One region of the Pelorhabdus rhamnosifermentans genome, then DNA from elsewhere that is predicted to be linked to it. Evidence: riboswitches for the same ligand, from Rfam matches in the RefSeq annotation. Region 1 holds a riboswitch; each other region holds the start of a gene.

Region 1 (10,643 bases):
CCAGTATGAGATTACGCCGGTCATTGGCGAACTGGACAACTACTTTACCAATTCCAGCGGCAGCGCCATTACCGGCAGTACCGCCTGGTATCTGCAGAGCTACAGTTACCTGGATTTAGGGACCGCGTCGGAATCCGGCCGGTCGGCGGCCGACAATAATTTGATCATGAACAACCTGTGGCGGAACGACTATTTGAATATGTTTCGCCGGGTGGGCAGCCTGCACCGTCTAGGTCTTATCCCGCAACCGGCCGCGGTGCCAGATAAGGCGGCGGCTGCTGCGGGCGGTTCGGCTAATACCAATCCATCATCCAACCCCGCTTCCTGGAAAGCGAGCCTGAGCGCGGCGCCTGCGCCCGTCGAGGATCAAAAGGAGAACATCTGGGCGGAGACCTGGCATGGACAGTATCACAGCGCCGACGGGTACGGCCGTACAGTCGGTCAGAACTATAACGGCCTGGAGGTCGGCTACGATAAGTTGCTCAACCATGACATCGCGGATGGCAAGGTCTACGCCGGGATTTACGCCAGCAATGTAGAAGGCGATTCGAATACCGCTACAGGCGGCGGTACGCAGAAAAGTCAGGGCCTGGGGATTTACGAAACCTGGGTGGGCAATAAGGGCCATTATCTGGATGTGGCGCTGCTCACTTCCCATCTGAAAGACAATTATCATTTGACAGGCAATACAGGCAGCGGGGTCGGCCAGATAAATGGCGACTACAGCACCTGGGGCTATGGCTTAGGAGTACAATACGGCTATCACGACGCCTTGAAGAACAACTGGTACTGGGAGCCATCGGCTTCTCTCTACGCCGGACGGATCAACGGCCTTAGCTACAGTTTAAGCAATAATCTGGGCATTCAGCAAAATAACGCGAGCACTTTAACCGGCCGTCTGGGAATGCAGATCGGCAAGCAGTTAGATAGCGGCCAGGGCAGTGTACACGCCGGGGTGGCATTACTGCATGAATTCGAGAATGGCACGGCCATGCACGAATTTTTCGGCGATCAGACTAGGACGCTTGATACGATGGGTGGCAAGGATACTTGGTGGGAATTCAACGTAGGCGGCAATTACCGGATTTCACCGACTGGCGTGTTTAATCTGGACGTCAGTAAAACGGACGGCAGCCGGGTTGGCAGCGGCTGGCAGATTAACGGCGGACTCAACTGGACTTGGGGCGGTTTCTGGAGTCCTAGTAAGGCGAGTTCAACGGCAACACCGAAAGCCACAAAAAATGAGACCGTAAAGCCAGAGAAAAATGTGACCGTGATTGTCGGTCGGCCGGGGGATAAAATGTCTGAAGCGAAAGTTGCGACGGACGCAGTGAAACAGCCGACCAAATCTAAGCAGGAAACGGCCGTCGCCAAAGGGCAAACTGCTGCCAAAGAGCAAACTGCGCCGAAAGCAGTGCAGAACGAGACGCCGTCGTCTCCAGTGGCCAGCACGACCGACAAGGAACCTGTCGCAGCCACTGCCGCGCAAGGTGGCACGGTACCGGCGGAAAATGCACCAACGATGGTACAGCCTGCCGAGGTGGCAAACACCGCAACAAACACGGCAGAAAACGGGGAATACTCCTTTGCCCCGGTGACGGTGGAAGCGGAGCGTCCGGACTGGGAAAAAGCTTTATCGCCGGGTCAGGTGACCGTGATCTATCCGGAAAAATTTGAAGGCGAGCAAAAAGACCTGCCCGATCTGTTAGAACGAGTGCCGGGACTGTTTGTTCAGCGGGTAGACGGGATCGGCCACTATACGGTGGCCCGGGTGCGCGGTTCGACGGCGGCTGAAGTAGCCGTCTACGTGGACGGCGTGCTGATCAACCTGAACAGTGAAGCGGCAGTGAATCTTTCGGCCATTCCGGTGGATAACGTGGAACGCATCGAAGTCTATCGCGGCTATGTGCCTGTGCAGTTTTCCGGCGCACCCATGGGCGGCGTCATCAACATCATTACCAAGAAGCCAAAGGAAGTCGGCGGCAGCGTCAGTCAAGGCTTCAAGTCCTATGGCGGCTACAACGCAACCTATCAGCTGACAGCGCCGATCGGGGACGGCAGCCTGCTGGCCACTTTCCAGCGGGACATTTGGGGCGGCAACTTCCCGTTCCGTATGCTTACCAACGGCGGCACCGATTTGGGCGAATTTACCCGGCGGTCCAACGGCTACCAGAACGACGACGGCATGGTAAAATGGCAGGACGATCACTGGGATATCAAAGCGTCCTGGAAGCAGCTTCATGAGCAGCTGCCTCGTTCAGTGACTGCTTTTCTCGCCGGATCCGGAACTGGCAGCGTCGGGTACAGCAATTGGTATGAAAAAGGCTATTACGATGCGCAGCAGGATATTGACGAAAAGGACTTCCAGATCGGCCGCCGGAACACGGCAGGCAATCTGGACTGGGGCTGGAAGGTCAGTTATATTGACAGCCGAAAGTCTTATCGCGATACGGGCTTGATCAACGGAATAGCGGCGGGCGCTATGTCTTACGGCGGCTGGGCGCCGAATCCCGGTCAATTTTGGGCCGAGTATCACTCGAAGAAGTGGGATGGAAACCTGAACGGCGCCTGGAAGCTGGGCGACAGTCATTTGCTGGAATTTAATGCCGATGTAAGTCAGGAAAAGATGCACGCCAACGGCAGCGACTGGAGCAGTGCCATGTTCTCCAGTAATTACTCCAGCAATAATCCCTATTCCAGCGACGTTATGCTCAGCGATTATCATATCAAGGAGTATCATCTGACCTTGCAGGATACGATGACGCTCAATGAGGCCGGCGATTTCAAGTTTACGCCGATCGTGCGGGCCGACAAGGTGGACATCGAGTCCCTCGGCGGACAGGATCGGCAGTGGAAATATTCCGGCGCCGCTGCGCTGCAGAAGCAGCTCAACAACCACTGGAGCGTCAAAACCACGTGGGGGACCTACAACCGTCATCCGAACTTCTATGAACTGTTCGGCGACGGGGCCGATATTCAGCCGAACGCAGGTGCGGGAAAATTCTTCGGACTAAACGGCGACAGCACGTGGGAGACGGGAAAGCAGTTCGACTTCAGCCTCAATTGGCAGGGAAAACTGGCCAAGGCCGATACGGAAACCGTGCTGACCTGGTTCGATCGCCACTCGCAGAATCAATTGGTGTTGTGGACGCCTCTGGCGCCGCATGCGCCGAGCACGTATCTGCCGATGGACAGCACGCAGGTGCACGGTCTTGAACTGACTCACACAATGACTTGGAACCGGCTGACCATGAGTCTGGCCGCCACATGGCAGGAATCAGAGATGAAGTCGTTGGACACAAATTATCTGCCCTATACGCGCTCCATGACGTATATGCCGGAATGGGTCTATAACGTTCGCTTCGATTACCGCTTCCCTGGCGACAAGCTGAACGTATTTACCGAATATCACTATACCGATCGTCAGTATATCGGTTGGAGCAGTCAAGACAAGTATGATGAATATATTGACGCCCTGGGAACGGTCAATGTGGGAATGAAATACGCCTTTAATCCGAAGTGGGAACTGAGTACCGGCGTGAATGACCTGTTCAATCGGGGGTATGATGGACGTTTGTTGGCAGCATACGATGGTTCTGTTGGGGGCACGCTTCCTTATCCGTTTGCTGGACGCATGTACTATATGACGATGAAATACAAATTTTAAGTCGGGATGAAAGGCGCGTGCCGTCTTTCGTGCAAAAGGCGGCATGATACAAAAAGGCAAGGGGGTGGCCCAGATGTAGGACTCTAAGAATCCGGTGAACGTGTAATGTGAAACAGGGCTGTACAAAAAAATTAACGAAAAGAGGTTTTGTATTATGTCCAATTCAACATTAGCTTGCGGAGTAGTCAACAGCGGTTACAGTCAGGGAGTTGTCAGTACCGTCGATTCGTCGGGAACGATTTATACCGGCGTAGTGACGAAAGAAGGCAATACGTCGACGAATTTGTCCGGCGATCCGATTGTGAATCATTTTAAATATAACGGCGCCGACTATGCGCTAATTGCCAGCTACCGTTATACCACAGGGAGCGTGGGTACGGCGATGTTCGGTATCTATACGCCGAGCGATAGCAGCAGCGGCTGGACGCTGGTTGTTGAGAAAAGCTCGACCGACTGGGGCTTCAGCAATCCCTACGGTTTGGTCGTGATCGGCACGAAGTTGTATGTCTCTGATTATGATTCCGGGAAAATTACGGCGGTTGATCTTTCCAGCAGCAGCTATCCTGCAACTACTTTGTATACGCAGAGCTCTAGCCCGACCCCGGGCGACACCAAGACCTATACCGTCCACGGCAATGGTTTGGATTACTATGTATTTAGAGGAACTACGTATTTAACGGCTCTTTATGGTCAGTCCATCTACGATTCAACCACGTACAGTTATACTTATACTCGTTCGCTGCTCGTAATCATTGATCCGACAAGCGGTACGGCGACGGCGACGGTTGCGATTAATCCGAACGCCCTGTCCGTCACGGTGGATCATACGAATCTGTATGCTTATGTAAGCAGCAGCGGCGCGGCGCAGCAAGCCGGCGGCAACGGCGCTAGCTCCAAGTTGCAGGTCGTCAAATTAAATCAGTCCACTCCGGCGGTAACGGCGACGCTCACCGGGATGACTTCACCGTCGACGTTCGGCGATTTTGTCGACGTGGCTTTCGTTACCGTGGGTACTACGAGTTATGCCTATGTACTGCTGGCCAACTATAATAGCAGCTATAGTTCCTATACCTATCGAATCATCCGGACGCTGACCAGCGATCTGCAGAGCGGCAGTTTCGGTTCGACCAGTGATTATTCTAGTTACATAACGACGGTATCTCCGTTTGCTGCTACTTGGCTGCTTGCCCCGGACGGCACGCATCTTTGGTTCGTCAGCGGCAATTATGCAAACATGATCAATACATCTTCGGCGATTTCTGCCTCTGTGATTACGGAGAAGGGGAGCGCTAGTACACTGGGAACTTCTACGATCAACACCTACCTGAATACGGCGTCCGTAGTGATTGAACAGACTACGACGCTGCTCAAAGGCGGCGTTCCGGCTGCGGTATCTGCTTCGCGCAGCAAACGGGCCATCCGCCTGCTGCCGCCGGACAAGCTCAAGGAAGTTCTGGACCAGACAGCGGCTGCCAAAGAGAAATAATGCTAAGCATCCGTTGCAATTTCGGTACAATCAAATGCCTGGACGATCTTGTCCAGGCATTTTTTTATCAATATCTGGATAGGAGGGATTCCCATGAAGTCACAAGTAGTACTGTCCGACAATACTCTAGTGAGGACCGGCTGGCGGCCGCCACTGCCGGATTTGCGCGATTATCATGAAGGGCATCCGAAGGTGGCCGAGGCGGTAAAACAACTGGGACTCGTCGTGTCGGAGGCGCTGCCGGAACGCGTCGATCTCAGACAGTGGTGCTCGCCAGTCGAGAATCAGGGAAAATTGGGAGCCTGCACCGCTCATGCGGCGGCAGGCATGGTCGAATATTTTGAAAACCGATCGTTTTCCCGAGATTTAACTGCTTCTCGTTTGTATATTTATAAAAATGCCCGCAATTTGCAAGGCGTGATCGGTGACCAAGGGGCTTATATCCGCGATACCATGGCGGCCTTGGCGCTGTGCGGCGTGCCGCCGGAAAAGTACTGGCCCTATACGGATCAGGACCCGGATTTCGACAAGGAGCCGACTTCCTTTGTTTATGCAGTAGCCGAAAATTATGAGGCCCTGCAGTATTTTCGTCATGATGCCCTGGCGCTCAAGCTGTCACCCGCCGCTGTGCTGGCCAGCGTCAAGAAATATTTAGCCGCCGGTGTTCCCGCTATGTTCGGTTTTTACGGTTTCGCTTCGTTTGACCACTCCGACGTACCCGGCGGCATTCCTTATCCCGGACCAGAGGAACAGTCCGAGTGGGGCCATGCCGTGGCGGCGTTCGGCTATGACGACGCGCTGAAAATCGAGAATACCCAAAGCAATCAGGAAACCACTGGCGCGCTCTTAATCCGTAATTGCTGGGGAACAACCTGGGGCGATCAGGGTTACGGCTGGCTGCCCTATGATTATGTTCTGAATAAATTGGCCACTGATTTTTGGTCGCTGCTGAGCATGGAATGGATTGGCACCGATCAATTCGGTCTGTAAAAGGGTGGGAACCGCTTTTTTTTCTAAATAAATCGCAGACAAGGAGGTCGTTTTCCATGGGGAAAGTCACTGTCATTGAAACGAATTTGTCCTTTACCCATCCGTTGGATCCCCGGTCAAGTACAAATTATTTTGTCGTCCATCATGCGGCTTCAGCCGGAGATATCAGCGCGGCTGACATCCATCAGGAGCATCAGGCTTTTGGCTGGGCGGGCTGCGGCTACCATTATGTCATTCGCTATCATGGGGATATCGAACGCGGACGGCCTCGGGATACCGTCGGTGCCCATGCTCAGGGGGTGAATGCTTGCTCGGTGGGCGTGGTGCTGGCCGGTAATTTTATGGCGGCTGAGCCGACGGCTGCCCAAATGAATTCCTTAGAGAACTTGCTGGCTGATTTGTGTGATATTTACAGCCTCAATCCAGTAAATATGATTGGACATCGTGATGTTGCCGATATTGTTCACGATTCTACGGATGCGACGGACTGTCCAGGCGATAGGCTTTATGCCAAAATGGATGAAATCAAGCAGAAAGTACAGGCTTTGCGATCATAAGGGAGGGAACGGTTATGAAAGAAGGTACCTTAATGAGGTCTAAGCTGGCGGATAACTATGATTTGTCCGAAGGAGTAACTTTTCATCTGGTGCATAATCTTTATTTAAATGGTCGGCCAATGTACTTGGTTCATGATAAAAGTTTGTGTCACAAAACCAAAAAGTCGTCTTTATGGAGAAGGCGTAAATGAGCGGTACCGCCAAAATCATGTTTCTCTGGCCAACGGGTTCCAATGATATTCTCGGTAAAATCATTCAGACGGGTGAGGGGGGCGAGGATGAGCCGACTCATGTCGCTGTGGTGTTGGACAGTTGTCTACTGGAAGCGACGGCGCTGGGGGTTCGCAAAACGCCGCTGCCTAAATACGCTCACCGCCGTCGGCAAGTTTGGGAAATCGAAGTGCCCGAGCCTACGCATGGCGTTCTTGCGGCTGAAATATTAGAAGGACGCAGCTACAGCTACTTAGCTTGTTTTTCCGGACTGCTGCGGGATCGATTCGGCATAAAACTGCCTTTTATCAGTTGCTGTCAGGATGATTGCAGCGAAGTGGGGACCATTTATCTGCGCTGCCAGGGACTCGAGGTGTTCGGCATAGATAATCCCGCCGCGATAACGCCGAAGGATCTATATGTTGAGATGATGCGGTTAGGTGGAAGGTTAGTGGAAGAATGGCTGATTAAATAACCGACTGCTGGACGAGTCAAGGGTAAAAAAACCGTGAGGAGTGAATCGTTATGTCAGAGGATGCAACAGGAACAATTTCTGTTCATGTAACAGATAGCAATGGCCTGGCTCTTAACGGAGCAACAGTGAGTTTTAAAATCGACTCAATCACAAACACATCCATTACGGATATGGATGGTCAGGTGGAGGTCACAGGATTACCTGCCGGTGATTATGCTGTTACGGTGTCCCTCACGGGATATGCGAGTCAGACGGCGAATATTACCATTAGCGATGCGAAAACAACGACAGCAACTATCGTATTGGCGGTAAATGTTACGATTAATTCCGTAGTAGCTCTGCTGCTTGCGCAAATAGATACGATTGTCAAAGCTGCTGCGCCGGCAGCAGTAAACCAGATTATTGCTCATCTGGAGTCAGAAGAAAAAACCTCGTCCAGCTTTTTTGTAACCAAAATTCGGGATCCCATTGAGGTGATGCTGTTAACGGATATCGAAACAATGGTCGTGTCGGAGTTATCAGCGGGTTTAACGGCAGCATTACAAGATATCCTTAAAAAATTAGCGAGCTAAACATAATGAGTTTAGCCCTTTACCCCAAATTTATGAAGAAATTATTCCAAATTATTTGACTTGTTAGCGAGGACATGCTATATTAAATATGTAGTATTTGACATTCACAAAACTTCATATGATCGAAATAGGTGCCCTTAGAGGCTTAATAGGGAAGTCCGGTGTAATACCGGCGCGGTCCCGCCACTGTAATGGGAAGTAAACCCAAGGTTTACCACTGAGACATTTTGTCTTGGGAAGGTTTGGGCGAGCAATGATCCAAAGTCAGGAGAACTGCCTATTTAACAATCACCGAATACACCCACGAGCGATGGGGAGGGGATTAGGCTAGAAATTTTTATTTTGTGAATTTTTCTTGTCGTCTAAACCTTCTTGAATCGTTCAAGAAGGTTTTTCTTATTGTCAAACCTTTTCCTTGCCTTTTGGCAAGGAGTCATTAGACATATCTTTACTTCCCAAGTTGCGCTTGGTAACCGCAACGGGTCCCTTCTTGTCCGGGGGGACCTTCTTTTTTAAAAATTCGTAAGAATGCCATAATTTTAACTGTAAGTTTGGCGCTGTTTTTGCGAATTGCGAATACATTTTTTAATTTATATTAGGAGGAGATAAAAATGAACCCGAATTGGAAAAAAATGATTGTTGCTTCTATGGCCTGTGCCGCATTCATTGGGGTAGGAGTAACAACGACTTACGCGAGCTATCAATTAAATCCCGAAGTTAAGAATGCAACTCCGGCATTAAAAAAGGCCGCAGAAATTGGTGTACGTGTTGCAGAAAATCCGGACATGAAAGATTTACCGAATAAGGATGCTATTGTTGTAATGAGTTTTGGGACAACTTATGCTGATTCGCGCAAAGCAACGATTGAACAAACCGTAGCAGATATTCAGGCGGCGCATCCAGATACGAAGGTTGTACTGGCGTTTACTTCTCATATTATTGTTGACCGTATTCAGAAAAACGAAGGGATCACAATTCCAACGCCGGAAGATGCTTTAGCGCAGCTTAAGGCAGACGGATATACCCGTGTGGCATTAACCTCGCTCGATGTTATTCCGGGTATGGAATATGCCTATGATAGTGCTATTTTTGATTTATATAAAGACCAGTTTAAAAAAATGACACTGGGAACTTCTCTGATGTACTGGATGGGTCAGGAAAAACAGCGTGATGATGTTAGTGAAGCATTAAAAGCGATGAGTACAGAATTCCCTAAAGTTGGGGAAAACGATGCGATTTTGTTGATGGATCATGGTACACCGCATCCTTCTAATGCCTATTATTCTGTTATGCAGGCACGCTTGAATGAGCTTGGCATGAAAAATATTTTCATCTATACTGTCGAAGGATGGCCGAGTTTAGAAACGGCTATTTCTCAACTGAAAGAAAAGGGCATAAAAAATGTTACCTTGATTCCAATGATGATGGTTGCTGGTGATCATGCTAATAATGATATGGCGGGTAATACGCCGGAATCTCATAAATCAGTATTGGAAAAAGCAGGATTCCATGTGTCAACGTATATCCATGGATTGGGAGAAAATGAAGCCGTCCGTAAACTTTTCGTTGATAGAGCAAACGAATCATGGAATGCATTGCAAAATGAAGTTCCACGTGCATCTCATCATATGATGCATTAAGGACAGAGAAATTATAACAAAATATAAAAGATATTTTGAGGTTAATAAGTTCTGCTTCTAGTGTTATAGGAACTTATTAACCTCAATTTGCCTTGACATACTAATACTCTCAATCATAGCTTATTATTCTATGATTGAGAGTATTCTTGCTACGTCGTTTACCCTGATTTTCAGGATTGTTTATTTTGACAAATAGAATTGTGTTTTTGCTGTAGTAGTAGTTTGCCAATAAGCAATATAACCGCATAAATAATCACTGCGCCAATAATAGCGGAAAATATATATCCGACATATTGACTAAATGTACTGTCCCCCAAAAACTTCATGCTGTAATCGGGAAACAGAGCTTGCCATAAATCCCCCATCTGCTCCATGCCTTGCGGAACAAAGCCTAACGTTTCTTTTAATTTATCACCGTCCCACTCGCCCCAGGCCGTGCCATCAGCTAACAGTCCCAGCGGTGAAATGAGGGCTAAAACTACTAGACCTAGCCAATAATGTTTGTACATAAGGTTATGCCTCCTTGCCAATTTTAGGCTGAGAAATCATGGCATCCAAAGATTGAATGGCAATAAATTTTAAAGCTGCTGCAGTCACAATTCCTTCAACAAACCCTGCTACTGTAAGATGAGCTAAGAGCATCGCCGGTACAGCTACACTCAGACCGTAAGGACAATATAATGGTGTGCCGTCTGGTTCTGTAAATAAAAGAGGTTGAATACCAAACTCGATAGAAGCTGCCAATGCTGCAATATTGATAGCAATGTACGCAGCAACGGCACCCGCCATGATTTGTCGCTTCGATCCCGGCAGCGCATTTTTGCTAATAAATCGATACACATAGTATCCGACAAATGGTGCAACAAACGCCATATTAAAAGTATTGGCTCCAATCGCTAATATTCCACCATCGCCGAAAACGATGGCCTGAATAACCAAGGCTACACTCATTGTAATCACCGCCGACCACGGGCCTAAAATAATTGCGATTAAAGTAGCCCCGATGGCATGTGCGGTAGTCCCGTCGGGAATGGGTACATTAAACA
Region 2 (10,643 bases), on a different contig from region 1:
TTTCGGCGTTCATACACATCCGCCGCTTCACGGATCAGATCTGCGTTAATTTTGGCATGGTACTGCTGTTCTAATTCATCTGCAATCGCAAGCAACTCTTGCTTAGTTGAACGATTCGGACGAAGAGCATTATAAATTTCCAGGATACGCTTATCTGGAACAATTGTCAGTTCAGCAGCCCGCCGCAAATTATCACCAAACTGTTTACGATTGACACTATCAGCAATTTCAGCCTGCATTCTTAACGTCTCGGGAGCAATACTGACGTCCTTTGCCGTCACCTCGCCATTTAATACTTTTTCAATGGTAATATCCGATAATTTCTTACCTGTCGGCGTTTTTAAAAGTTCTGGGCGCTTCGTTGACAAGGGATAATCTTTGTCAGCATTCAGGCCCTGAGCCTTTCCTGCCGCGCTTTGAGATGTCTGATTTCCCGACGTGTCTTTTCCTTGATACATGGATTTTAAAACCTCACGAACAATATCTTCCACCATCTTTTCTGTGGCCATTTATCTTCACCTCCAACGACTTAAAATTGCACTTCAATCTCGATTGGCTTCGCGCCTGGCACAACATGTTCCGTTTCCTTAATATGCAAGATAGCTGCTTTAGCCTGATATTTCGGCCGTGCCATTTGATCATTTCGGGTAGGAACCGGTGTAGGAGACTCTCCCTTGGCATATTTGGCTGCATTACGTCCAATCGCCCGATAGGCAGCTAAATCTAATAACGGTGACTGAGGAAAGAGTTCCAAATTACTTAAAGGCGGCAAGTCTTTCTGGTGAATAACCGTCGTGCCGCGTGATTGAATTCCAATGGCAATCCCCGACCCGCTGAACTTCGTTGCATCATGGGCAGCAAAACCAACATCAGAAGTACGCAATATACGAACAACCCGGGCATGAAGACCTTCTTCCTCAATACCTGCAATCATTTCCCGCAGTACATCACTATGAGGAACATTCACAATGGTTTTATTCTGGAACTTACCAAAAGCCGGTGCCAAGGCAATAACTACTTCATCGGCCCGACTGGCCGCAGTAGCAACGCCTTTTTCAACAAGTTTCATCGGATGACCCGTTGTGACGGGTTTCGCAGCCTGTGGTATCTCACTTTCCATGCCTTGCAGGACTTGCACTACAATTTCACGAATCATTTGCTCGTTCATTTGCATTTTCCATGCACCTCTTTTCCTTACTCAAACATCAAAATCAGACGGATTAATGGCCTGACTGATATTTTTAATTTCATCCCAACGTTCGTCACTCATCCGATACCCTGTGCCAGGTCCCATATAATCATTACGATTATTGACGGCACTAATGACATTAAAGTCTTTATCAAGAATAGCTGCGGCATGAAGATAATCGCCGGAAATACGTTGTTTCAACAGATTCAGTACATTGGTAGCCAAATCATCAAACCCGGCCTTTGACAAGGCTTTAATAATATCCAAACCCGTAATGCCGCGACTCATTAATTCCTGTGCCGCTTTTAAATCTTCTACAACATTCCGCTGCGGCATATCCTTACTGCCATGGGCATAAGTAGCTGCTTCCACTTCTTCATCCGTAATAGCCGGGAAGCCCAATTCTTTAAAAACAGCTTGCAAGGCTCGCGCTGCTTTGTTTCGAACAGCAATGGCTTCTTCTTCCAAAATCGGCCGCAATCCACCATCTACTTTAAGATCACGTTGAATAATGTTCCAATCATCATAGTCATCTACATCCCAATTGGAACCAGCAAACATATTATCATAGTTAGGAATCCCGCCATAGCCTGAACAAATAAAGTCCGTTCCAGGTAACATTTGCATCAATGTCCGTGCTGTGCGCCGAATATCGGAATGAGTAAAGGTCTGGTCATTACTTGAGGCTACTTCCAAATCCATCATAGAAGTACAAAGATTCTCAGCAAGTACGGCTCGAATTCCTGATGGAACAGCGGCAGGCACACCAATACAGCTAACAGAACCATTCTGAAGTCCCTGTGCCCCAGCACCCTTGGTAATCATGATGCAGCGAACTTCGAGATAGAGCATCGATTTGCCTTCGGCATACCCCATTTGCACCTCGGAACCAGTTCCAGAAGTAAAGCGCATTTTAAGACCTCGTGACGCATAAGCCGAAGCCAAAAAAGCCTTAGACCATGGCGTATCATCACCATCAACAAAAACATTTTCCGTACCATAGACAGAGATCGTCTCAGCATAAGCAGTAATACCGCGCATACCCAATTCCAGTTCCGTCGCTTCTTCTAAGGAACATTGAATAAGCGTACCACCTCGTCCGGTCTGACCGCCAATTAAAAGCGACAAGGCATTAAATGGCGCATAACGAACGACCGCAACGGTTGTTTCCATTTCATCGAAACCACGTAGTGCAGCTTCAGCACCATCTGCTGCAATTAAGACAGGATTATCGTTGATATTCGTAATATGACACTGATTAGAAGGAATCTTACGCGCCCGCATCTTTTGTAACGCCATCATCATTTCAACGACATTCATTTTATTGAATACAGCAACAATCTTGGCTGCTGTCAGTCCACGAACTACCTTGACAATTTCATCGCGTGAAACATTGACATCCACAAGCATTTTGGCAATAGCCAAATCATCCATCGCCATGGCTTGTTCAGTAATAGACACATCAATTGCGTAATCGGCAATAAATTGGTCAATAAAGTCAAATTTTTCGCGGGGAATCCCATCCATTTCGGCAATCTTACCATTGACCACTTTGATGCTCGGTTTCGGATCATTCGGGCTCCCCATCGCCATAAGGCCTACTTCCGGCCATTCCACTACAAAACCATCCTGATTAACAGGACGCGCTGCCAAAGCTTCAAAACGTTTCGATTTTTTCATGTTGTCTCCCCTCCTTGCTACTTAAATATAAGGTGTTGTTGTCGACGGAGCAGGCCCGCCTAGTGCTTCCAGTAGTTTTTTCCCTGTATCTTTCGCAGCAAGTACGGCTTGACGCACGGCACCGGAATCACCTGTAACCATAATAATAACTTCGTTAGAATAACTTGTTCCGCCACCAGGGCTCGCATAGCCAACTAATTCGACATTAGCTGTCTTCACTGCCACATCCGCCATGAGTACGCCAATAGCTGCTGGAGCACCAACAACTAAACCAAATGCCTTGCCAATCGGACCATTAAAAGCTTTATTCACTGCATAACTGGCACGAGCGGTATATTGCAGTTCAATATGACCGGCATCATTACCATAAACATCGCCCATCGTCCGATCTAGTTCTTTTAGTGCCACTTCAATAGCTCTCCGGGCATCTGATACTTCTTCAGCACCAAACAAGATCAAGCAACCATGTCCGGCGCCGCCTTTCGTATCACGGGCTAATTCAATCGTAATAATTTCTGTATTCGTAGCCTTGACGGCCTCGTCAGCAGCCAGAATATGAGGGCCGGCACCAGTACGGCCACCTAATATGCCGATCGAACGGAATTTTGGATCAATTTTCATGATGTCATGCAGCATAGGATCCACATTGGCAATAACTAGACCAATCGTATCGCCAATAGCAGTTCCCACAAATTCAGTTAGTCCAGGATTCGCAAAACTTGCTCCTGACGTTATCGCTTGCTCTTGTTCCACCTTGGCAGGTTCCTGACTTTCCATCCGTTTCTTAATTTCATCCATCACTTTGTCAATTAATTGTTCTTGCATTTATCCTGTCACCTCCATATTAATGCCTACTTTACCTTGGGAAGAATTTTTTCTACATCCGTATGCGGACGTGGAATCACATGAACAGATACAATTTCACCCACCCTTTGGGCGGCGGCAGCACCCGCTTCTGTGGCTGCTTTAATTGCGCCAACATCACCGCGTACCATGACTGTCACCAAACCTGAGCCAATTTTCTCATAGCCAATTAAAATGACATTTGCTGCCTTAACCATGGCATCAGCTGCTTCAATGGCCCCCACTAACCCACGCGTTTCAACCATTCCTAGCGCTTCACTCATTATGTACACCTCCTTTCATCAAGTAATCCATGAATACATCAATACCTTCCCTTGTATGGGCTGAAACAAAAAAAATCGGATCTTTGACCCCCACTTGAAATAACCGATTGCGAGCCTTCTCCCTTTCTGCGCCAAGTGCATCAATTTTTGTTACTACTCCAACAACCTTTCGCGTAAATATCCCAGCAAAACCAGGCGGAAGAGTAGTTTTTAAATCTGTTGCATCTTGCACAATAACGACAATCGAAGATTCCACAGCAGTAATCAGTAGTGCCGAATAAAATCGTGGAATTTGCGCATATTCACCTGGCGTATCAATGGCACCATCTGTGAAAATAATACTTTGTGTTTTCTGTACCTTTTGGCAATCATTCTGTAATACATGAATCAGCGACGTTTTCCCGGCCCCTACGGCACCAACAAACATAACCTTCTCCATATCAGGATTTCGTCAACTTTGGACCTGTAAACCCCAAGCCATCACGAAGAACATGAATAATCTGACTGAGGGCTGCCTCAACAGCAGCTACATTCCCTGTAATAACGAGGGAACCTGTAAAACGATCCATAAAACCAATTTGAACATCGGCCGTTTTCGTCGCAATATCTGCCGCAATAATGGCTGCCTCACAGGGTGTAATCGTTAGAATGCCAATGGCTGAACTTGTCACAAGTCCAAGTTTTTCACACAAATCCCGTTTTGGATTGGCAATAAGATGGGCTAGCGTCAACTGTTTACCTGGTACATATTCTTGAACGACGCGTGGTTTTTCTGTTGCCATGATCTTTCCTCGCAATCTTCAAAATAGTTTTACAAAAGTATATTTACTCTTTTCATCTCTTCTACCTTGCTTAAATATTGCTGAGGCATCAAAGATATTTGCTGCTATTTTGACGATCTATTCATCCACGAATAATAAAAAAACAAGCTAACAGGATTTTTTTGTTCATCTATGTAATTTTTTTTACAAATAAAAATGACCAGACAAAGATTGTAGTGTTACAATCTCCGTTTGGTCATTTTTATAATAGATAACATCCTATCAATGAGATAATCTCGCTTTTACTTAGGCTTATTTATTCCCTGTCGATACTGATTGGGTGTCAACCCTGTTGTCTGGCGAAAAACGCGGCTAAAATAACTAGCATCTTGATAGCCCACTTCCGAAGCAATGCGTACTGCTGTAAAATCAGGATTCTGCAACAACTTTTTTGCTTTATCCATACGTACTTGTGTAAGAAAATCAACAAAATTATAGCCTTTTTCCTGTTTAAATAAACGACTAAAATAAAAGGGACTTAAATGGACAGTCTGAGCCACGTCTTCCAAAGAAATATTCTTATGACAATGATGAACAATATAATCACAAGCTTGATTAATCACCCTAAGATTCGTACTCACACGATTATCCAACATATTATCCATAAAATGATCGAGCGCCTCAAATAACCAATGTTCCACTTGCCCTTTCGTGTTACAAGCAGTCAATTGATCAATACAAGTAAAATTAAGCAACGTAAGCTGATCTAAATTTGCGCCTCCCTCTACAGCGGAGCGGGATAATACAATGAGAAGTTCCAATACGCAAGCCTTTACTGTCTCAATACTAGCCTTACTAGCAAAAATACCATTGAGCAATTCATGGAGGGTCTCCTTCGCTTGTTCTCGGTCACCGCACCGCACCTTATCAAGAACAGCCCTCTCATACCGGAAGGGATAATTAAAGGGACTGGCATTAACATAAGGCACATCCTTAATATGAATAATTTGACCGTCTCCAAGATAAAACCTTTGCCGTTCGGCACGCCGAGCTTCCAAATAAGACTTATGAAGCTCGCGTGGGTCCTCATAATAATTGCCAATGCCAATGGTAACGCCAATATTCATCTCAAGCCGAATACTTTCTTTAATGGTAACAGCTATCTCCTGAACGGAATTTTCAATTTCTTCGGACCTATCTTCGTTGGCGAACCCTAGCAAAACAATGACATTATCACTGCCAAAAGGTGTAACTAACGCATTCTTGCCAGTAACTTGACAAATATGCTGATAAACTTTTTGTTTCATTAATTGCTTTTCAAGCTCCGTGTCCTGACAAGTAAGTTGCTTAAAATTGTCAATATCCACGATAAGAGCTACACCAGGATCAAAAGTAAGACCTAAAAAACGCGAACGTTGCTGTAAGTGATCAAGCTCTGTAATAGAACCAGAAATCAGATCATAGACAAAAGACATTTGGATAAAAGGGAGAGCCGATTCTACACTTTTGCGCAATTCCTCTTCTTCAGCTTGTTTGACTCGAATTCCAGCAATTCTTTTTTCGATTACCGCCATGGCGCTCACAATACCAGCGGGTCTAACAGGCTTTAACAGATACTCCACAGCGCCAATCGTAAGGGCCTCCCTGGCATAAGTAAACTCATCAAAAGCCGTAAGCATAACAATATGCGAATCAGGCAAAACCGTTCGAATGCGCTTGGCAGCTTCTAAACCATTCATTCCAGGCATACGAATATCCATTAACACAATATCCGGCTTTTCATCAATTACCATATGAACCGTGCTGATTCCATCACCCGCTTCACCGATAATTTGAATGTTAGGACAATTTTTTTCAATAATTAGCCGTAATGCCTGTCTTTCTAGTTGTTCATCATCTGCTATAAATAGTGTAACCATAACGTTTCTCCCAAAATATCCGCCTAATCCGAACAGTAGGGAAGCCGAATCGCAATACGAGTGCCTTCTCCTAACTTACTGTCCAGTGTAAGACCATAATCATTACCAAAATAATGTTGAATACGTTTATGAACATTGATAACACCAAGACCTGTTGTTTGACCATGCGTTTTCGTACGTTTTTCAGATTGAAAAATGGCATGAATCATATCTTCCGACATCCCCACTCCTGAATCGATTACATAAAGCATCATAGAATTACCGACAATCTCGCCGGTAATTTCAACTGTCCCTCCATCTAACTTAGCTTCCAATCCATGAATAATGGCATTTTCAATAAGCGGTTGAAGAGTAAGAGCTGGAATCTCTGCCTTCATCAGCTGTGAATCTACATGGATAACTGTTTGAATCCGTTCACCAAAACGCATTTTTTGAATCGTCAAATAGTCTGTAATGGACTTTAATTCTTGTTCTAAAGGACGCAGTACATCGATGTCCCGCAAATTATTGCGGAGTAAATCAGCTAAAGCAAATACCACTTCTTGCGTCCGTCCTGCACCTTCCAATAAAGCTAACCGTGCAATGGTGTTGAGTGTATTAAATAAAAAATGCGGATTGATTTGTGACTGCAAAGCTTTTAACTCTGTTGCGCGCAATAGGGCCTCTAAGTTCGCCTTCGATTGCAATTCATCCACTAACTGCTTACCGACAATATTGGCAACACCTATTTCAACAATATAATTAGACATAATATAAATAAGATCGGCAGCCGCCTTTATCCGGTTTTCCGGCACAATCGGTACAATATCATAAAATTTTGATAATAGCTGTCTGTCAAGCTCTAAATTTTCCGTACGACGAAACATTTCCGCTTTGGCATCAGCATTCTTGTTATCCAAAACCACTTGGCCAGCAAGAAATGCCCCAATATACTCATTTTGCACAATAATAGGAGCTGCCAAATCCGTTAATCCGCTATGGCAGAGATAAACACAAGGCTTTTGATTTTGCCTGCCGCCCCAGTCGTCACAATTAACACAGCGGGCCAATCCCTGTGGTTCAGATCGTATATAAGAACAAAAACAGGTAAAATTACTCGGACGTGTAACTGGATTGCCCTCGCGATCCACAATGACTGCGCCAAAACCCGTTGCTTCGGAAAATTTATCCTGTATCTCCTGCAAGACCTGAGTGTTGACAATTTCACCTAAAACAAATGGATGACTTGTTTGCATTCGTCGCCCTCCCTTGAAAAAGCAATACAGAAAAGTCTTACTATTTCTTATAGAGATATTAGCTAGAATGCAATTTTTTCCCTGCTAATAGCAATATTCTACCAAACGGTAGCAATTTTTTTACATGGCCACATCTTGTGCAGGCAAGGGCTCACTATAAACAAAATCAGAATATCTTGCCATGTTATGCAAAGTATATAACATAGTTTTTAAAATCGAAACCATAAGCACGGCCCCTGTCCCTTCGCCTAGTGCCAAATTGGCATGCAAGACAACATCTTCCGCTAATATATTGCCAAGCATTAAACAATAGGCCATACCTGGTTCTCTTGAAATATGGGAAGGGATAGCATAACCATCAAGCTCATGATTAAGGCGAAACGCGCAGGTATAAGCAACAGCTGCAATAAAGCCATCTATTACAAATGGAATATGTAATTTTGCACATTCCAGCATACCAGAACACATGGCAACAATGTCAAATCCACCGACACAACGTAAAATATCTTGTACTGTGTGCAATTTTTCTTTATGAAGTTCCACCCCCTTGGCAACAACAAGGCGTTTGCGTTTTAAAATCTCATTATTATTTAAGCCCGCTCCATAACCCACAATAAATTCCGGCGGCATCCCGGTGAGAGCATGAAGCACGGCAGAAGATGTTGTTGTATTACCAATCCCCATTTCACCAAAAGAAAGCAAATTCGACTTTTTTTCTAAAACAGCATGACGCACTCGTTCCTGACCGATCTCCCAAGCTCGTTGAAACTCCGTCTCTGTCATGGCCTCTTCTTTCATAAAATTTTTAGTGCCTAAGGCTACCTTCCGATCCAGACCTGACTTTCGGTCGGTATGAATCCCCACATCCACTACTTCATAGGGAATCTGGTTAGCCTGGCAAAAGCAACTAATCGTCGCCCGACCCTCGGCCATATTCTTTGCTTGTAAATAAGTAATTTCCGCTGTAGTATTGCCTACGCCTTCTTCTACAACACCATTATCTGCAGCAAAAATAATATGAAAGGGCCGAATTTCCAAATCAATTTTTCCCCAGGCTAACAGCACTTTTTTTATCTGTTTTTCCAAAGTTCCTAAGCTACTGGGCGGCTTTGCCGCCCCATCAATAAAATCATTGACTGTTTTTTCGAAATCCATCTGAATTCCTCCTCAATGTGTTTTAGGAAGCAATAAAAAAATACCAAACCAAAAAGGCTAGGTATTTTTAAGACCCTCTCCTTCTGGCACTACTCCTTACGCGGGAGTACATGGCAGCTGTACAGGCAGGTCTCCTGGCTTACGGATCATCAAACCTTCTTAGCCTTCCCGTTCTCCCGGTGGCATAAAAAGAAGTTTCTCCCCGATTACAGTGGCGCGACCGCGTCGTTTCAAGATATAATATCTTGTCCGACTTCCCTATTCTCCTCTCAAGTCGAGAGGCACCCATACAGTGGCACTTTATTCAATTCAATTATCACACTTTTTCTACATACGTAACCATTCTCCTACCTGTTTTAGCTAGCTTAGCAAAATATTAAAGAACATAGTAAAAAAAATCCCATACTCCTCATATCATGAACAAGTAAATACGAACAAAACAGCAAGCTCTGTTAGTTCATTGACAGCACCATAAATGTCCCCTGTTAATCCTTCCAGCCGCTTATTCACATATTCGGCAAAAATATACGCAAAAATAAGACCAAATAGACTACTAAGAAGAGCTAATCTGCCTAATAAAGCGAGTATGACTCCAGCACATAATCCAGCAATATACAAGGTTCTGCGATCAGCATGATAAGAAAAGCTCTTGCCCAACCCTTCACGCCGTGCATAGGGAAACAAGGTAACAGCCATAACAATTGCCAACCGCCCGACAATGGGCATAACTAAAAAAGCCAAGGCTAATAAAGAAGAATCCATATCCAAGATAAAGGAATATTTCATAAGCGCGAACAAACAAAAAGCAATAACACCGAAAGAACCAACACGGCTATCTTTCATAATCTCCAGTATCCGTTCGCGGGAACGTCCAGAAAAAATTCCATCCATCGTATCCATAAAGCCATCGCAATGCAAAGCGCCTGTTAACAGTATTTCAATCAAAATCAGGCTGCATGCCATAACATGTGAAGGAATTTTGCCACTCCCAAGCAACTGTAATCCATAGATTATTCCTGATAATAGCAGCCCAATGAGACAGCCAATAATAGGAAAAAATTTAACACTACGGCGAAAACTATCTTGAGAACAATCGACTTGCGTAACGAGACGAATACGTGTTAAAAACTGCAACCCTGTAATAAAATCGTTGAACAACTGCTGGAACAATTGCTTTCGCCTCCTTGACAGACTCTCATTACTAGATAGATTCATGAAAGAAACCAAACACTCCTGCTTGTTATTTTAAACAAGCAAGTTTTTACCACACACAGCCAAAATAGTCATAGGTCTTACAAAAAAATCTTGCATTAATTGCGTTTCGTAACCACCATTAATACTAAGGGTTGTACCTGTAATATGACTAGAACGCGCTTACAGAAGAAAAAAAACGCGACTTGCCTGTCATCAGACAAATAACGTTTTTCCTCTTTTATTTTATTTATTTTTTAATTGTAATTTCTTAAATTTTCACCAAGTGAACTTTCAACACACCTTCTACACCGCTGATAAATTGCAGAACATCAACTGACACATCAGAATCAATTGCCAAAACCATCATGGCCCGTTTTTCCTGA
Region 3 (10,643 bases), on a different contig from region 1:
ATTAATCCCACGAGCGGGAAGGACTGCCCAGAAAAATCAACCATCTCTCGCGTGAGGTACATGAAACCACCGCATTCAGCCACAATCGGCATGCCCTGCCGACCTGCATCACTGATTTGCTGAAGCATAGTCTGATTTTCCGCTAGCTCACGTACAAACATTTCTGGAAAACCGCCGCCAAAGAACAGCCCATCTACTAAAGGCAGCGAACGATCACGAAGTGGGCTAAAATAGACCAGTTCCGCTCCCAACCGTTCCAATACAGCCAAACTTGCGGGGTAATAAAAAGAAAAGGCCTCATCAAATGCTATGCCAATACGTGTACGCGCCTTGTCGATATTTTTATTGGGAGTCTCATACCAAAGTGGTGCAGCCGAACGGGCAATAGCCGAAATTTTCGGCAGTTCAATCTGCCTTCTCATATGAAAGCCCATTTTTTCAACAATCGCTATGCTGTCTGTTTCACTAGTAGGCGTAAGCCCCAAATGCCGTTCAGGTGTTACCAGTTCATCACTCCGGCGAATCTTGCCTAAGACAGGCACACCGATTCTATTGAGCGCTTCTTCCACAATCATTCCGTGCGAATCAGAACCTAAGCGATTGACAATCACACCTGCCAGTTTCAGTTCCGGATCATACTGTTTAAAACCTAATACAAGAGCTGCTGCACTCTCACCCATGGATTTGGCATCAATAACCAGAATAACAGGCGCATCAAGCAATTTCGCAATGGCCGCCGTACTGCTTATGCCGTTTTTTCCGCCATCATAAAGCCCCATGACACCTTCAATCAGAGCGATATCGTTCCCTCTAGCCGTTTGAATAAATACAGACTGAATTTTCTCCGGCGGAATCAGCCAAGTATCCAAATTATGAGCAGCCTGACCACTTGCCAGGGCATGATAGCCCGGATCAATATAATCGGGCCCCACTTTATACGACTGCACTTTAAGGCCTTGCTGTTTTAAAGCAGCTAGCAGACCTGTCACAATAGTCGTTTTGCCAACGCCGCTTTGCGTTCCTGCAATAACAATGCGTGGTATGGTAACCTTATTCATATGCTTCCCCGCCTTTAGTTCTCTTTCCTAATATTCAATGCCCCATCTGGCATCAATACCACTTGCCATGGGATGTTTGACTGCTTCACAGCTTGTTGCAAGCTGTGCCAGCTGAATAAGTTCTTCTGGCATATTCCGTCCTGTGAGCACCACATCTGTCCCAGCCGGACGACTCTGGACGAGTTTAACAATCTCAGCAAGATCAATCAATTCATGACGCAGGGCATGACTAATTTCATCAAGTATAACGACCTTATTGGCTCCGTTTGTCACCTCTTGCCAGGCACACGCAAGCGCCTTAGGGGCGAAATTATGACAAGCTTTCCGGTTTTCGCGAAAACACACCCCGCATTTGGTACATTTCTGTCGACCTGACCGAATATCATCAGCCATGAAACAGCCATAGCCAAACTGTTTGATTGTAAATAAGCCGCCAAAAGCTGCCGTCGAAAAAAGTTCCCCTGTATAACCGCCGCCTTTTAAAAATTGGATAACAGTCACTTTATTTCCATGAAGTACCTCCCGCAAGGCATAACCTAAAGCAGCTGTCGTTTTGCCCTTCCCACTGCCAGTAATTACATAAAGCTTTGAATGTTCCATTTCTTTCACCTACAACATATAAAGCAGTGCATTAACAGCTGAAGCAGCAATAGGACTGCCACCTTTATTGCCTTTTACTGTAATAAAAGGCACAGTTGACTGAGCTGCTAAAACATCTTTGGACTCTTTTGCACCCACAAAGCCTACAGGTACGCCAATAATTACAGCTGGTTTCAAGGCTTCTTCTCTCACAAGTCTCATGACTTCAAATAAAGCCGTTGGCGCATTGCCAATAGCTATGATTGCCCCATCCAGTTGATGTCCAAAAGAACGCATGGCAGCCATCGAACGCGTAATATCCTGCTTTTTAGCCTCCGCTGCAATGCGTTCGTCCGCAATGAGACAATGTACCTGACCGCCAAAGGATGCTAGTTTCTTCTTATTTATACCTGTTCGAACCATTTCCACATCACAAAAGATATCACAACCCGCTTTGAGTGCGGCAGATGCCGCAGCAATGGCCCCTTCATGAATCATAATATGATTGGCATAATCCACATCACCTGACGCATGAATCATACGAGAATAAACCTTCACAGCCTCAGGAGTTAATGTGAATTTTTCAAGATAAGGCGCAATAAGTTCCATACTTTTTTTCTCAATGGCCTGAGGATTTCTAATAAAGTCCATTTATAAAGCCTCCCTAAGTCGTTCAACTAAAATATCAGCAATTCGTTGATCTGCAACCATGGCATAAAGCAGCAAAACCTAATTTTTCTTACACTGATTTATATAGGCAACTAAAGGTTCTATTTCCGAGAAAACGGATGAATTTTCCTTAACAGACGTCATTTGCCGTTCAATAACGACAACAGCCAATTGAAGCTTCATGGCAGCTGCCAGCTTACTGTCGCTGCCGCCAATCACACCGCTGTTTTTCATAACAATCACATCAGCTTCATACTGCTGAAATAAAGCACAATTTAACTCTTCACTAAAGGGACCTTGCAGTGCCACAATGTCTTTGGGTGTAAACCCCAAGGCTTCACATTGGCCTATCACAGCAGCATCAGGCAGCACACGGGCAATAAGTCGATGATTTCTTAATGTCGGTGATTGAGCAAAAGCCGCCAGTGTGCGGCTTCCTGTCGTTAGAAACACTACCTTGCCTAAAGTCGAAGCAGCCTTTGCTGCAGCCTCCGCTGAAGAAACAACAACAAGTTTATCATAATCAGGCAGAGGAACAGGCGGCCGTTCATAACGAACATAAGTAGTCGCAAGTTCCACACAAACCTGTCGGACCGTCTCTGTCACTTGACGAGCATAGGGATGACTGGCATCTACAAGAAGCGTAATCTGATACTGCTTTATAACATCCCGCATAGCAGCTCCATCTAAGGAACCCACAAGTACTTTGACGTTAGGTAGTTCTGCCAGTCTTTTTCCATATTCACTGACAACCGTCACAAGTACCGTTTCTTTCCGTTCAGTTGCCAAAACCGACGCAATTTCCCGCCCGTCTTGTGTACCTGCCAATACCCAAATCACAGTTTGTACCCGCGCGGTGTAATCATGCGTCCCGCTTCGACATAGGTTTGACTATTCCCAATAATGACCATAGAAAACATATCGATTTCTTGCTGTGTAAAATGTTCTAAATCAGAAATCGCCGTCTTCTGTCCATTGCGGCTGGCTTGCCGCACAATGCCAACAGGCGTTGATGCCGGACGATACTTCAGTAAAATTTCGCGAACAATTTCGATTTGCTGCACCCGCTTGGTACTGCGCGGGTTGTACAAAGCAATGACAAAGTCTCCTTGAGCTGCCATTTCCGCCCGTTTTTCAATCAGTGGCCAGGGAGTAAGCAAATCACTTAAACTAATCACGGCAAAATCATGCATTAAAGGAGCGCCAAGCACAGCTGCCGATGCCCCTACTGCACTAATTCCGGCAATAACTTCCACTTCAGGACGACAAGAGTCATCCAGTTTCATCGCCAATTCCAATACCAATCCGGCCATACCATAAATTCCCGGATCTCCGCTTGACACAACAGCAACCATTTTGCCGCCTGCTGCCAAATCAACGGCTGCCTGACAGCGATCCACTTCCTGCATCATACCCGTGCCAAATGCTTCCTTGTCCCCAATAAGCTCCGTAATTAACTTTAAATAAGTTTTATAGCCCACAACGACTTGAGCATTCATAATCGCATTTTTTGCCCTAGGTGTTAAATCATCAAAACTGCCCGGACCTATTCCAACGACAAAAAGTTTGCCTCTGCTATGGCAATGGTTACTTGGGGATATTTCGTTTTCGGCAACAGAAGCTTGTAACTCTTCCCTGCCAGTAGTGCTGCTGCTTCGCATACATTTCCCACTCCTATTTGTTTTTTTACAAAATCAGATTCTGCTAGTTGATGCTTACAAATACACTGTCGAAGCTCTTCATTCTCATAATAGTAAACAGGTACAACAAGCTGTTGTCCTGCTGCAAGCAAACCAATTTCATCTTTCTTTATTTCAGCGCTTGCCATGACAGCAATGCTTTTCATACTGCGACCAATTTTTTTACAAGCCAGACTCAGCGCCTCAAAAATCATTGTACTCGGTGTATCGCGCCGGCAACCAATGCCGACGGCCAGTGTATAAGGACGCAGATACAAATGCGGCTTGACCATGTAAAGATCTTTATCGGTAATCACAACAGCAACGTCATAAGTAGCTGTTTCTTTTAGCCTGTCTATGTTTTCAAGCTCAATCCCCAGCTCACGGACCTGAGCAATGTAATATTCAACATAACATAAATCAGAATCAATACAAAAAATCACACGTTCTTCATTCACAATGGCTGCATTGACGGCCTTCAATTGGTCAAAAGGTTCAATAGCTAAATTAAGTTTTACAGCAATCACATCAGCCGCCACTTTGTGCGCTACATCCGTTGCTGTCGTAATAACAGGATCAGCCCCTAAAACCGTTGCCACGCGCCGTGTCAAATCATTGGCGCCACCTAAATGGCCGGATAACAAACTAATGGCATGATGACCCCCATCATCGATACCTACAACAGCCGGATCAAATTGCTTGCTCACAATATGTGGGGCAATCGTTCGAACGACAATGCCTGTAGCCATAATAAAGATCAGCCCGTCAAAAACAGAAAAAATATCGTTTACTAAAGCACTGAGAGACTCATAGGTATGATGTGATTCATTGACTGTACGCCCTGCTTTCGCATAGACAGTGACATCTTCGTCTAACTTGTCAGCCAACTTGTCAGCCAAAAGGGCCCCTTTATTTGTAACCGAAAGAATGGCCAGTCTCATTTCTTTACGTCTCTGTACATATGAGCAAAATTGGGCGAATACAAGCAGGATAAATCATAATCACTATCTAGCACCTTACCGACAACAATCATGGCTGTACGATCAATTTTTTCAGCCGCAACAATCTGAGCAATTGTTGTTAAACGGCCCCGTAAAATTTTCTGTTCCGGCCAAGAAGCCTTTTGAACAATGGCTACAGGCGTATCCGGTGCATAACCGCCTGCGATAAGTTCTGCCACAACATTTTCAAGTAAATGAACACTTAAAAATATGCACATTGTTGCCTCATGTGCCGCAAGAGCAGCTAACTTTTCCTTATCAGGCACAGGCGTGCGCCCTTCCAGACGTGTAATAATGACGGTTTGTGATACGCCTGGCAAAGTATATTCCTGTTTTAAAGCGGCAGCAGTTGCCAAAAAAGAACTTACACCAGGAACAATGGTAACGGCAATATTTTTCGTCTTGAGGCAATCCAGTTGCTCTTGAATGGCACCATAAATAGCCGGATCACCCGTATGAAGACGCACAACAAGCTTGCCCTCTTTGTCTGCCTGTTCTATGACAGCAATGACTTCATCAAGCGTCATGGTAGCGCTATTATAAATAGCAGATCCCGTCTTCGCCACTTCCAATAAAGCCGGATTGACCAATGACCCCGCATAAATAATCACATCGGCCTGACGTAATAAATTCTGCCCTTTGACTGTGATGAGTTCCGGATCACCTGGACCGGCTCCTACAATATATACTGACACCTTAAAAACCTCCCTGTTTCACGATAATTAATGATAAATAATCGAGTTTTTTATTTTTTAACGCACGAAGATCATAGGTTACAAATTGTTCTGCATAACCAAGCCTACTAATATAGACTGTCTTATCAATCTTCCCAAGTTTTTCTAGTACATCAACAATTTGGTCAAATTGACCCGCTACTTTCATAAGAATCACATTCGGGAAAATCTTCAAAATGGTATTTAATTCACTCGGATCATCTAAGGCTGGAATGACCACAAATTTTTCTGCCCCCTCTGCCAGGGGAAGGTTAAGATAAGCGGCACTTGCGGAATAAGAAGTAATACCAGGAACACTGACAATATCTACATCAGGCACAAGTCGCTGCACTTTCTTCATAAGATAAGTATAGGTACTATACAGCATGGAGTCACCAATGGTAATAAAAGCAACATTCTTTCCCTGCCGCAAAAGATTGGCAATTTCCTCTGCCCCTTTGTTCCAACTTGCATCAAGGACAGCTGCATCGCGAGTCATAGGTGTTGAAACTTCTAAAATTTCAGCTGTTTCAATATAAGCCTGAGCCACAGTCAAAGCTACACTTTTCTTCTCGGCACTTGAGCGAGGAATGCATACTACATCTACTGCCTTAAGGATATTTACTGCGCGAACAGTGAGTAAATCAGCTGCTCCAGGCCCCACGCCAATTCCATAAAATTTTCCTGTCATCTTATTCTCCTCTCAGGCTTGTTTCGTACAAGCAATAATAAATATGGGATTTAGGGCCTGAAACATATGACTTTTACCCACTTTTTTCAGACGGCTGACCTGTATTTGCGAACAATCAACAACATAGTTTTGTTCTTGAACAACTGTAAGACTATTTGTTAGCGTTTCAGCAGTAACGGCAGTAATCAGCAAGCGACCCCCTACTTCTAGCAGCCCATTGCATACCGTCAAAATAGACGCTAGCTTTCCGCCACTGCCACCCACGAAAATGACATTGGCCTTTGGTAAATCAGTAAGGGCCTCTGGCGCCGACTGATTGATCATTTCAATATTATGTATACCAAATTTACTGGCATTTTGCTTAATGAGCTCGATACCTTCGGGTTCTCGCTCAATGGCATATACTTTCCCCTCAGGTGCAAGCAATCCTGCTTCAATCGAAAGAGAGCCTGTACCTGCGCCAATATCAATGACAATATCGTGAGAGGCAATTTTAGCTTTACACAACACAACCATCCGAATTTCCTGTTTCGTCATGGGAATCGGACCGCGAATAAATTGGTCATCATCAATTCCTGGAAAATGATTCATGCCTTCACCACCATCACAGAATGCTCAAATCCCGCTGTTGCCGTAACTTCAGCCAAAGAAAGAGATACTGTTTTTTCCTGATTATAAGACAATTTTTCACTTAAATAGGCCTGAACAGTGTTGGGCCACCCCTGTTTAATCAATTTTTGAGCAATCACTTGAGGCGTATGACAACTATCTGTTAAAAAAGACACTACACGTCCTTGTTGATAAAAAAGGCTTTCATCCGTTACTTCTCTGCCATGCATACTGAGCAGCGTGGCATTCTGCCAAGGCTCACCGATTTTGGCAAAAGCCAATTGAAAAGAACTAATACCTGGAATGACTTCAAATTCACAGTCCGCAAAATTCTGGCGCAGTGCAGGTAATAAACTGTAATAGCCAGGATCACCTGAAACAAGTACAATCACATCAAACAAGGCCAGTTGATTTCGAATAAACACCATTAAAGAATCGAGTTCCTTGTCAATGACCCGAATAATCTGACCGCTTTGACTATAATCGTTAAGAGCGCGCCGACTGCCAATTAACACCTGGGCTTGCTCGATTTTACGTTTCGCAATGGGCAGCAAATAATCGGCTGACCCCGGTCCAATCCCTACTACAATGATTTTATGTTCCATCCTAATGCTCCCCCAATATCCTGCGCGATTTCATCGGCAGCCAAAATCTCACCTGCTAGCGTGACAACGACTGTGCCCACAGTGAGGTCACCAAAAACATAGCGCTGTGCCCGAATGCTGGCCCGGCTGGCGATAACCTGATAAACAGACTGCAGTTTATATTGCGCGATAATCGTTATAGCCGCTTCTGTCGTAGTACAAGCCAAGATTGCTTTCACGGCAGCTTGCGATGCGCCACAAGCTGCCGCATAAGCGCCTAACGTTTCCATTCTGGCATCAGCCACACGATTATGGGTATGAAAAACACCAGCGGCAACTTTCGCGAGTTTACCTAAATGGCCAATCAAAAGAACCCTCTTCATCCCTAAACGTACAGCCTGTTCCAGCATGTGACCAATAAAGTTGCTTGTCTGCACAACAAGCTCCGCAGGCAATTTCAATTTCTCTATGGCCACATCCTGACCAATCCGACCGGGTACAAAAACAATGTCCTCATATCCAAGGGCTCTGACAACACTAATTTGGGGCGTCAGAGAATTTTTAAAAGCTTCTTCACTCATAGGTTTCACAATGCCTGTTGTGCCAATAATGGAAATACCGCCTTCAATACCAAGCGTAGGATTAAGCGTTTTCTTGGCAAGTTCTTTGCCATTAGGTACTGAAATCGTCACAATCGCTCCCTGATCTCGTGGAAGTACTTCACGCAGAGCACGTTCAATCATTAAACGAGGTCCCGGATTAATGGCAGGCTGACCTACCGGAACAGATAAGCCAGGCTTAGTAACAATGCCCACTCCACTACCTGCTTGTAAACAAATATCTATCTGATTGGTTAATTTCACATGAACAATAATTTTCGTACCATGCGTAATATCAGGATCATCGCCACCGTCTTTAATAACGCAGGCATAGCCGCCTTCTGGCGTGACTTGGACTGAATCAATCGGCACAGTAATAGCTTGTCCCTGGGGGGATAAAATCACGGTAGTCGTAATCATTTCACCTTGTATTGCGCGCGCAGCGGCTTTTGCCGCGGCTGCCGCACAGGATCCTGTTGTATAGCCTTCTCTTAACAACTCTCCAGACATGAAAATACCCCCTTCACGAGCAAGGGGGGTAACAGCGACAGAATAAAACCTGTTCAATTACCCACCTGCCCATCTCTCGTAGGTCATAACGGCGTGTGTTAGAACAGGTCGGTCTCCTGACTCTGGTTCATTGCTTGCCTAGGCCTTCCCAGTGTTTAACCAGTGGCTTTCATTAGACAAGCTCTCCAATACAGTGGCGGGACCGCGCCGGGATTACACCGGACTTCCCAATTAAGCAAAATGCACCTATTCCCAAAATTCAATATTTATTTATACTACATATTTATTTATATTGCGTTATATTCCATCAATAACGCCAGATTCCTGCTTAATTCGAAATAGAAACAAAATTTAAATTCAATAAACAATGAGGCATGTTAAAATAAAATCTAATCTATACACAATAAAAAAGGAAATTCTTCCTGCAATGAAGAATGTTAATCGTAAACAAATAATATTCATTATATAAAAGCAATTATTATATTTAAACATGTACATCACAACTAATAGCTTATTTTAGCGCTGCTTCAGCTATGAAGATGTCTTATTCATGATCTTATTCATGATCTTATTGATTTATCTGTTATTTTGGGGCAAAAAAATATAATGCATATTTTTTCATGCCAAAGGAGAATTTTTATGTCTAAGAAATGGTTATTTTTTATTTTTATACTACTGGTATCTTTCGTTATTGCCGCCTCCTGTTTTGCCGCCCCCCTGCCAACAAGTCAGTTCAATCGCCAGCAAGCCATAGATACGTTCTTTAAAGATAAAACCCTTGACCCTATTGAAGGAATTTGGCTGACCGACGACGACAGTTATGAACTTGCTATTGTTAAAAATACTTTTTCAGTATGTTCAGGACATGATTATATTGGATTCATCACCGAAGCAACTCCACATAACTGGAAACCCGGCGAAATAAAGCTGGCGTTAAAAAAAACAACTATGGATAAATTATTTGTCGGATCGTTATACGAATATTCACAGCAGCTTTTAATTTTTACTGAAAAACAAGTATTGGGAACTTCCTTTCATCTCATGGGCAATAATATGCTGCAATACACTAACAATAAAAAAGAAAGAAAAATGTTTATAAGAATATATCCAACAAGCGAAACAAGTAAGAATAACAGCAATACCTTTAGTGGTTCCGGTACAGGATTCTTCGTTACACCGCATCTCATTGTAACAAATTATCATGTTGTCAAAACAGCTAAAACAATTGAAATTAAAGATCGAAATGAACAATTGACATCCGCCACTGTTGTAGCAAAAGATCCTGCAAACGATTTAGCCATTTTAAAAGTTAAAGAACCGGAAAGCTCCGTGACCCCCTTAAGTCTAGGCAATGTCTCAGAATCTAAAAATGGCGACACTGTATATACCGTCGGATTTCCCATGCCCACTGTATTAGGCGCAAAAGCGAAACTGAGTGAAGGAATTATTAACAGTACAACAGGCTTTCAGGACGATGTACGAATGTACCAAATTAGCATACCCATTCAACCAGGAAACAGCGGCAGCCCGTTATTTAATACGAAAGGACAAGTTTTAGGTGTCGTCTGTTCCACGATGGACCCCCTCAAGTCGCTTGCACTAAGTGGATCATTTCCGCAGAATGTTAATTTTTCCATGAAAATTAATTATATAAATAATCTACTTAGCACACTTCCAGATGAAATACCATTACCTGTCAAACAAACTGAAAATAACCTAACGCCTGCCCAAATTATGGATCTTGCCAAAAACTCGGTAGTACAAATAGTCGTTAAATAACATCAATACATTTGTAAATCCATAATATCAATAACTTATCCATTCATAGCAGTGTTTCACTATTATAAATTTCCATGTTATAATAAAACAATCTCACTATTTAGAAAGGTTGTCTGATACTTGTGTATTCACCGGATATGAAATTAAAATTAACTTTAGCCCGCACGCTTTG

What was found. Region 1 has a riboswitch for cobalamin ahead of Ga0466249_RS06910 (sirohydrochlorin cobaltochelatase). Riboswitches for the same ligand answer to the same signal wherever they lie in the genome.
Region 2: another riboswitch for cobalamin. It lies ahead of Ga0466249_RS14310 (nicotinate-nucleotide--dimethylbenzimidazole phosphoribosyltransferase); the one in region 1 lies ahead of Ga0466249_RS06910 (sirohydrochlorin cobaltochelatase).
Region 3: another riboswitch for cobalamin. It lies ahead of cbiD (cobalt-precorrin-5B (C(1))-methyltransferase CbiD); the one in region 1 lies ahead of Ga0466249_RS06910 (sirohydrochlorin cobaltochelatase).

The regions. Positions count from the first base shown of each region.
Region 1 is NZ_JAHGVE010000004.1:163,160-173,802, forward strand. Features, by position in the region: gene Ga0466249_RS06875 (TonB-dependent receptor domain-containing protein) at 1-3,667, shown strand, start outside; gene Ga0466249_RS06880 (hypothetical protein) at 3,822-5,153, shown strand; gene Ga0466249_RS06885 (C1 family peptidase) at 5,247-6,143, shown strand; gene Ga0466249_RS06890 (N-acetylmuramoyl-L-alanine amidase) at 6,200-6,700, shown strand; gene Ga0466249_RS06895 (hypothetical protein) at 6,715-6,891, shown strand; gene Ga0466249_RS06900 (hypothetical protein) at 6,909-7,385, shown strand; gene Ga0466249_RS06905 (carboxypeptidase-like regulatory domain-containing protein) at 7,436-7,957, shown strand; cobalamin riboswitch at 8,070-8,252, shown strand; gene Ga0466249_RS06910 (sirohydrochlorin cobaltochelatase) at 8,569-9,597, shown strand; gene Ga0466249_RS06915 (PDGLE domain-containing protein) at 9,768-10,106, opposite strand; gene cbiM (cobalt transporter CbiM) at 10,111-10,643, opposite strand, start outside.
Region 2 is NZ_JAHGVE010000011.1:76,550-87,192, reverse strand. Features, by position in the region: gene Ga0466249_RS14355 (diol dehydratase small subunit) at 1-509, opposite strand, end outside; gene Ga0466249_RS14350 (propanediol/glycerol family dehydratase medium subunit) at 530-1,174, opposite strand; gene Ga0466249_RS14345 (propanediol/glycerol family dehydratase large subunit) at 1,199-2,869, opposite strand; gene pduB (propanediol utilization microcompartment protein PduB) at 2,891-3,694, opposite strand; gene eutM (ethanolamine utilization microcompartment protein EutM) at 3,721-3,999, opposite strand; gene Ga0466249_RS14330 (EutP/PduV family microcompartment system protein) at 3,989-4,423, opposite strand; gene eutS (ethanolamine utilization microcompartment protein EutS) at 4,437-4,778, opposite strand; gene Ga0466249_RS14320 (response regulator transcription factor) at 5,060-6,676, opposite strand; gene Ga0466249_RS14315 (sensor histidine kinase) at 6,700-7,911, opposite strand; gene Ga0466249_RS14310 (nicotinate-nucleotide--dimethylbenzimidazole phosphoribosyltransferase) at 8,032-9,066, opposite strand; cobalamin riboswitch at 9,174-9,370, opposite strand; gene cobS (adenosylcobinamide-GDP ribazoletransferase) at 9,481-10,236, opposite strand; gene serA (phosphoglycerate dehydrogenase) at 10,529-10,643, opposite strand, start outside.
Region 3 is NZ_JAHGVE010000022.1:43,253-53,895, forward strand. Features, by position in the region: gene Ga0466249_RS20065 (cobyrinic acid a,c-diamide synthase CobB) at 1-1,058, opposite strand, end outside; gene Ga0466249_RS20070 (cob(I)yrinic acid a,c-diamide adenosyltransferase) at 1,086-1,658, opposite strand; gene Ga0466249_RS20075 (precorrin-8X methylmutase) at 1,668-2,288, opposite strand; gene cobK (precorrin-6A reductase) at 2,367-3,146, opposite strand; gene cobJ (precorrin-3B C(17)-methyltransferase) at 3,143-3,967, opposite strand; gene Ga0466249_RS20090 (cobalt-precorrin 5A hydrolase) at 3,853-4,926, opposite strand; gene cobM (precorrin-4 C(11)-methyltransferase) at 4,923-5,681, opposite strand; gene cobI (precorrin-2 C(20)-methyltransferase) at 5,683-6,390, opposite strand; gene cbiT (precorrin-6Y C5,15-methyltransferase (decarboxylating) subunit CbiT) at 6,403-6,981, opposite strand; gene cbiE (precorrin-6y C5,15-methyltransferase (decarboxylating) subunit CbiE) at 6,978-7,604, opposite strand; gene cbiD (cobalt-precorrin-5B (C(1))-methyltransferase CbiD) at 7,583-8,692, opposite strand; cobalamin riboswitch at 8,782-8,957, opposite strand; gene Ga0466249_RS20120 (S1 family peptidase) at 9,332-10,471, shown strand; gene Ga0466249_RS20125 (hypothetical protein) at 10,594-10,643, shown strand, end outside.